Linked DNA regions of Prochlorococcus marinus str. MIT 0917. The protein of the gene in region 1 interacts with the protein of each later gene in a pairwise test. Links are inferred from orthologs where the notes say so. Each region holds a gene or a part of one and is shown on either strand. Other genes may lie near its edges.

Region 1 (3,241 bases):
CTGTTATTTCCTCGATATTCCTGAAACTTGCTCCCATAACTTCTGTCTTATAGTCGTTTGACTTGAAATAATTAAATATTTTAGTAACAGAAACGACCCCTGGGTCTTCAGACGCTGGATAAGAATCTCTTCCTGTCGCAGATTTATACCAATCTAAAATCCTTCCAACAAATGGTGAAATAAGCGTTACACCTGCCTCAGCACAAGCAACTGCTTGATAAAAATTAAACAATAAAGTTAGATTGCAATGAATATTCTCTTTTTCCAATACCTCAGCAGCTTTTATCCCCTCCCAAGTAGAAGCAATTTTGATTAAAACCCGATCGTTAGAAATACCATCATGATTATATTTAGCAATTATTTTTCTTGCTTTTGCAATAGTGGCATCAGTATCAAAACTTAGCCGAGCATCAACCTCTGTTGAAACACGGCCAGGAATTAATTTCAAAATCTCTTTCCCAAAGACAACACAAAGTTCATCTAAAGCTTCCTTAACCACATCAGTATTGGAAGCACTGGCTCCTAACATTTCTCTTGAAGTAGTAAGTGCTTGATCAATTAAATTTTGATAAGCAGGTATTTGTGCGGCCGCGAGAATCAAAGAAGGGTTTGTTGTAGCGTCTCTGGGATGAAATTTTTTGATCGCTTCAAGATCACCCGTATCAGCAACAACTACAGTCATTGAGGATAACTGATTAAGAAGGGATTCCATAATTAAAAACGTCTTTCATATGTCATAGACTAGCTATATTTGTAATAGATTTCACCCTTTAATTAGTACTTTTGGAAAAATTTAGCCATCTCTTAGCTTTTGATAGCTAAATGCTCTTTTTTAGAAATACTTGGCGGGATTTTTTCAATCACAAGCAAAGTCTCAATAATTTTCTTTGCCACAGGGAGAGCCACAGTTGATCCATAGGCATTTGGCTTTTGGGGGTCATCAACAACTGCTAAAACGACAAAGCGAGGATCATCGATAGGAAGACTTGCAACAAAACTGCAAATTTTAGAATTATAGTTAAAACCATCTTGCGATTTTTGTGCCGTACCTGTTTTCCCTCCAATTCGATAGCCAGGAACATTTACCTCAATACCACTTTCATCGTAAAAGGACACCACTGTTTCCATCCATCCAAGAACAGTATTTGTAACTTCAGGAGATAAAATCTGCTTAGATTCTGAAGGAGTATTGAAATACGACTCATAATCACCTTTAAGGCCTTTAGTGATATGAGGCTTAACAAGTCTGCCACCATTTGCAATCAAAGCATGCAATTGAGCTAATTTAAGCGGAGTAATAGAAAAGCCTTGACCAAAGGAGGCTACCGCAGGTTCTATCGGTTGATTAACAAAAGTCTGCTTTGATTTTATTTGCCCAGAGACTGCTCCTGGAAGATCAGTCTCTGGGATTTCATCAATACCTAAGCGCCTTAACCATTGCCAGTAATTACTCGCATTCAATTTATTCATGATCTTAACCATACCTACATTGCTTGAGACTTGTAATACCTCAGGGAAAGTCAATATCCCATTGGGCTTTCGATCCCAATTAGAGAGAGGCCATCCTCCTACTGTAATTAGACCATCATCATTGACTTCTCCCTTAGGGCTTATAACTCCCTCCTCCAATGCCAATGCCAAATTAATTGGCTTAAAGGTAGAACCAGGTTCAAAAAGTTCTTGCACTGACCATTCTTTAAAAAGAGATGGAGAATAATCCCAATATTTATTTGGATCATAAGTTGGTGTAGAAGCCAATGCCAGAAGTTCTCCTGTATCTATATCCATTACGATTACCACACCTTTTTTTGCTTTCCACTTCTTTACTTGCTTACTTATTTCTTTAACGGCTACCTCTTGTAGCCTTACATCTAATGTTAATTGTAGACTTAGTTGATCCTCATCAAAAACACCACGTTGAACACCTATAGGTAAAGGGGTTCCATCAGCTCCTCTTCTGATTACACTTGCTTTCTCTAGACGCTTTAGATCTCTATCTAAACTTAATTCCAATCCAGCCTGAGGTCTTCTATCTAAATCCAAAAAACCAACTACATTTGCAAAAAGTGATCCATGAGGATAAAGCCTTTGAGGATACACCTCCAAATCAATACCACTTATCCCAAGTTTCTTAATTGTATTAGCCTTCTCAGGCGTTACACCATCTGCAAGTTTTACCCCTGAAGAATAATTTCCTAATTTGTTTAGGATCTCATCAACACTTTTGGATAGTGGCGAAGAGAGAAGTTTTGCTACTTCCACTGGCTTACGCACTGTCCTAGATGAATCACCAGGAAACTTAAAATACCTTGGATGTGCCCAAATCTTAAAGCGTCTCTCATCTATTGCGACAAGCTTTCCATTTCTATCTAAAATAGATCGACGTGTTCCCAAAGGGTTCTTTTGTTCTGTTTGAACTTCACGTGCAAGAGCTCTTAATTGCTCAGACCGAAATAGTTGAAGCCAACCTACTCTTAAAGAAAGCCCCCCAAGTCCAAGACATAACAAAAGAAAAATAATTCTAAATCTAGACTGAGATAGGGGTGAAAGAGTTTTCACTTTAAAACTCTTTCTCTTCTTTCTAGAATTAATACTTCTCATGTAAATTATTAATAACCTGACTTAATAGGGAAAGAAGATATTCTCTCTAGTAATTTACTTTTAAATGTCATATCGAATAGTTTTTTTGTTTCTTCAGGTTTTGGTCTGTCCACATATAAAAGATCTTCAGCTTTAGTCGAAACTAAATGTCTAGCCAACTTTTGATTTTTCAATAGGTAGCTTTCAAGAATTGAAGTTGATTCCAATATCCTTCGGTTCAAATCCCTAGTAGTTTCAAGTTTAGTAAAAGATTTAGTCCACAAATATTGAGAGTGAAGAGCAACGGATGACATTATCGCCACTGTCATGAGTATGCCTAGTAATGCACCATCTAAAACAATATGAAGAGCAGATTGAATTGAAAATTTTCGTTGAACCGGCTTTGACGAGAAAAGACTATTTAACAAACCCTTGGGCAACTTCTTTTTTTGAAATTGTCCTACTTTTTGTTTATATGGAGTGCGACTAACCAAATCAAAATTCAAAAGTAATTCAAGTCAAACACCTTGATTAAGCAACTGCAAGAGATGAAATACTGATGTTTTTTTTATTTCATATCAAGCTACTAACAATAAGCTAATAAAAGTCACTCCATTCCAAAGAGAATGCATAAGTGCACAAGGAAATAGCCTTCCTGAAC
Region 2 (3,211 bases), 920 kb from region 1 along the record:
TAGGCAATTGTCTTCTAAAACTGCAAACTGCAAGGGCTAAGCCAAGCCAAATGAGTAAGAATAAAAACCAAAAACTTGTATAGACATGATTGAATTCAAGAAGTAGCAATATATTTCCATTAATTATTCCAAGAAGAGGATTTTTATTGAAATTATCGTAATAGAATTGATCTGATTCTTGTTGTGGTATGAAAGTTCCAGCTGCACATGAAACAGCTATTAATAATAATAGTAATATCGCAATCTTTAAGCTAGAGAGCCAGTTTAAAACTTGGCTAATTTTTTTCATCTATTTTATGTCCAAACAGAAATAAGGCTCATAAGCCCTATTGTTAACAAAATCACTCCACTAATTGGTGGAACCCATTTCCCAATAGGTCTTAACGATAATAATTTTGGAATACTTGCTGCAAAAGTACCTGCTACAAATAAAGGAACAATTTGTCCAATAGCAAAACTTCCAAGAAAAATTGTGCCACTAAGAGGATTTCCTTGTTTAGCCACCCAGGCGAGAAGAACTGCTAGAACAGGTGTAGTACATGGCGAGGAGGCTAATCCAAAAGCAAAACCTGCTGAAACTGGTGCGAATGCCGGAGGAACTTGATTTGTCCAAGTTCCAGGGTCAGGACCAGATGGAAGTTTGAATTTAAAAATCCCCAGTAAATTAAGACCCATAATTATTGCTAAAAAACTTATGAATATTGAAAAGAAACCTGGTAATTGACCGTAAATTTTACCTAAAAAACCGCTTAGACTGCCTAAGAGCACTAGCGAAAGAACTATACCGCTGCAGAAACTAATAGTTTTTTGTAAAGGGTTTTGATTATTTTTAAATCCAGCTAAATATGCAACTGTTATTGGCAAAAGTGACAATGAACAGGGCCCCAAACTAGTCAAAAGTCCTCCAACAAAGACTATCAGAATTGTTAGGGGGGTTGGATTATTGAGCCCATTATTAATTAACTGCTCGCCATGACGAGTCAAATCAGAGAAAATTAAACTTATAGAAGAAATGTTCAAAAAGAGATTTGCCACTCTAAATTCTCTCTATAGATTATCTAGTTAAAAGTCTCTTTGAGGAATTTTTAATTAATAAATCTGAAGATTCAACTGAGGTCCTGACCAATAAGGCAGCTATAAGTAAGCTGGAAATCAATGAGTTGCCCCCATAACTAATCAAAGGGAAGGGTAGACCAGTTGTAGGCATTGCACCTGAAGAAACTGCTATATGCATAATTGATTGGCCAACAAGAATAGTTCCTGATCCAATAGAGATTAGTTTAGAATAATTATTTCTACAATTAATAGATATCTTAAGGGTTAAATATGCAACTACAAGTAGAAATGATAAAAGTAAAATAGATCCAAAGAATCCAAATTCTTCAGCAAAAACAGCAAATATAAAATCAGTACTCCTGTAGGGCAAATATTGTAATTTTTGCATTGAAAGACCATAACCCTCTCCGAACAGACCACCCGAACCAATAGCATAAAGGCTCTGAATTAATTGATATCCACTTCCTTGTGGATCTTTCCATGGGTTGATAAATGACATGATGCGACTTTGCTGATAGGCATTGAAAAAAATGCTTATTGAACCAATAAAAAAGCCGGATATTGCAGTGTTAAAAAGATATCGGAATTTAATACCAGATGCTAATGCAATCATCCAAAGCAATATTCCTATTAATGCAGCGGTGCTTAAATTTGGCTGTTTTATAATTAATACAATTATAGATGCAAAAATAGTTAACCAAAAAATTTTTTTTTCTGAATTTATTCTTTCCCATTGACCAAAAAGCTTTGCACTTTGAAGAATGATGAAAGGTTTGATTAACTCTGATGGTTGAATTTGTATTGGGCCGATAATCAACCATCGAGTGGACCCATTAACAGTACTACCGAAAAAGCTTGTTGATGCAATTAGGATCATACCTATAAAAAGGCATGGTCCTGACAGTCTAAGCCAACTTTTTAGATTAATATTTATAGCTATGTAGAAAATGCTCCAACTGGTGATCAGCCAGATTAGTTGTCTTTTTATGTAGTAGGCGCCTTCACCCATTTCTCTAGTTGCTACCCACCAACTAGCTGATCCAAGAATAAAGATTCCAGATATGCTCCAAAAGGCAATTAATCCCATGATCAAACGCCCCTCCTTTGGCCAGAGAGACCAAGGCAGTGGAAGAATCTTGTTGTTTATTAAAATACGGAGATAATCTTTTGATTCGTGAGTATTTTCCCTTCTGTGTTCTGAATGAATTTTCTTCTTAGAAATATTACTCAAAGGATGTTTTGCTTATAAACCATTGAGCCGTTTAATTACTATCTTGCCAAGTATTTAAATGTATTTAATTTACTTTTTTATGGAATTGCAGAAAAATCAAGAAGATTTTTATAAGTTCAAAGTTAATTGTTAGTTTTTAGAAACAAAATGAAGAACAAGATAGAACAATCTCTAATTATTTAAATTTATATCATCATGATTAAATTTTTAAAGAGACTGCATATTGATTTAGACTTAGATAACTAAAACTTTGTTTAAAATTTTTGCATAAGTTCTTAGATTAACCAAATTTTCATTTTATTGGTAAAAATTTTTTTGTTTTGATGCAAGTCTCGTGATAGATTCCCCGGGCCTTTGCAGAGAGCTTAGGTGTCTTGTTTGCGAAACAACTTCTCGCTATCACTAATGAACTCCAGTAGGAGGAATTTTCGTGGCATCTGAGACTGTTGAAAATTGCTCAAGTCATAATCCTCTTCTGGATATTGATTCATCGGACTCATCGTCCGAAGTCAAATCAGACGAATATCTTGAACTTCAATTTCGAGTATTCCGTCTGACATTTTTATTGACTATTTTTTCTGTTGGCATAGCAGGTTTCTTTTGGGGAATCCAAGCTAGTTCAAGCCTATTCATTGGTGCTTTATCGGGAATTTTTTATTTTCGCTTGCTTGCTCGCGGAGTTGGAAAACTAGGTACTTCATCAAAAATGGTCGGTAAAGTCCAGTTGTTAGTTCCGGTCCTTTTGTTTTTGGTATCTTCTAGATTCCCTCAACTTGATTTAATTCCGGCTTTATTAGGATTTTTGCTTTATAAACCAGCGTTAATTATTCAGTTTCTATCAATGCCATAGGTGCTTTTTAGAAATTAAATTTTTAAGTTTTGTTTGTTTGGCGTTTATTTTCTTCTTAACCTAACTTCCAGATA

What was found.
Region 2: the proteins of O5637_RS10545 (region 1) and O5637_RS05665 interact in binary tests that used the Escherichia coli proteins (3 or more experiments, as listed by UniProt). The link is inferred for Prochlorococcus marinus str. MIT 0917 from one-to-one orthologs.

What each region holds. Positions count from the first base shown.
Region 1 is NZ_CP114784.1:1,881,398-1,884,638, reverse strand. Bases 204-3,111 are described here. They hold O5637_RS10545 (peptidoglycan D,D-transpeptidase FtsI family protein), read right to left. Parts: upstream 2,602-3,111; coding sequence 805-2,601; downstream 204-804. Other genes in these bases: O5637_RS10540 (hypothetical protein), read right to left, coding at 2,610-3,008; O5637_RS10550 (transaldolase), read right to left, coding at 204-712. In the rest of the region: more of O5637_RS10550, read right to left, coding at 1-203; O5637_RS10535 (CPBP family intramembrane glutamic endopeptidase), read right to left, coding at 3,159-3,241. UniProt on the Escherichia coli protein: Essential cell division protein that catalyzes cross-linking of the peptidoglycan cell wall at the division septum. Required for localization of FtsN.
Region 2 is NZ_CP114784.1:959,127-962,337, reverse strand. What follows is about bases 172-3,049. They hold O5637_RS05665 (FtsW/RodA/SpoVE family cell cycle protein), read right to left. Parts: upstream 2,288-3,049; coding sequence 1,055-2,287; downstream 172-1,054. Other genes in these bases: O5637_RS05660 (ATP synthase subunit I), read left to right, coding at 2,718-3,049; O5637_RS05670 (cytochrome c biogenesis CcdA family protein), read right to left, coding at 295-1,035; O5637_RS05675 (cytochrome c biogenesis protein ResB), read right to left, coding at 172-289. In the rest of the region: more of O5637_RS05675, read right to left, coding at 1-171; more of O5637_RS05660, read left to right, coding at 3,050-3,137.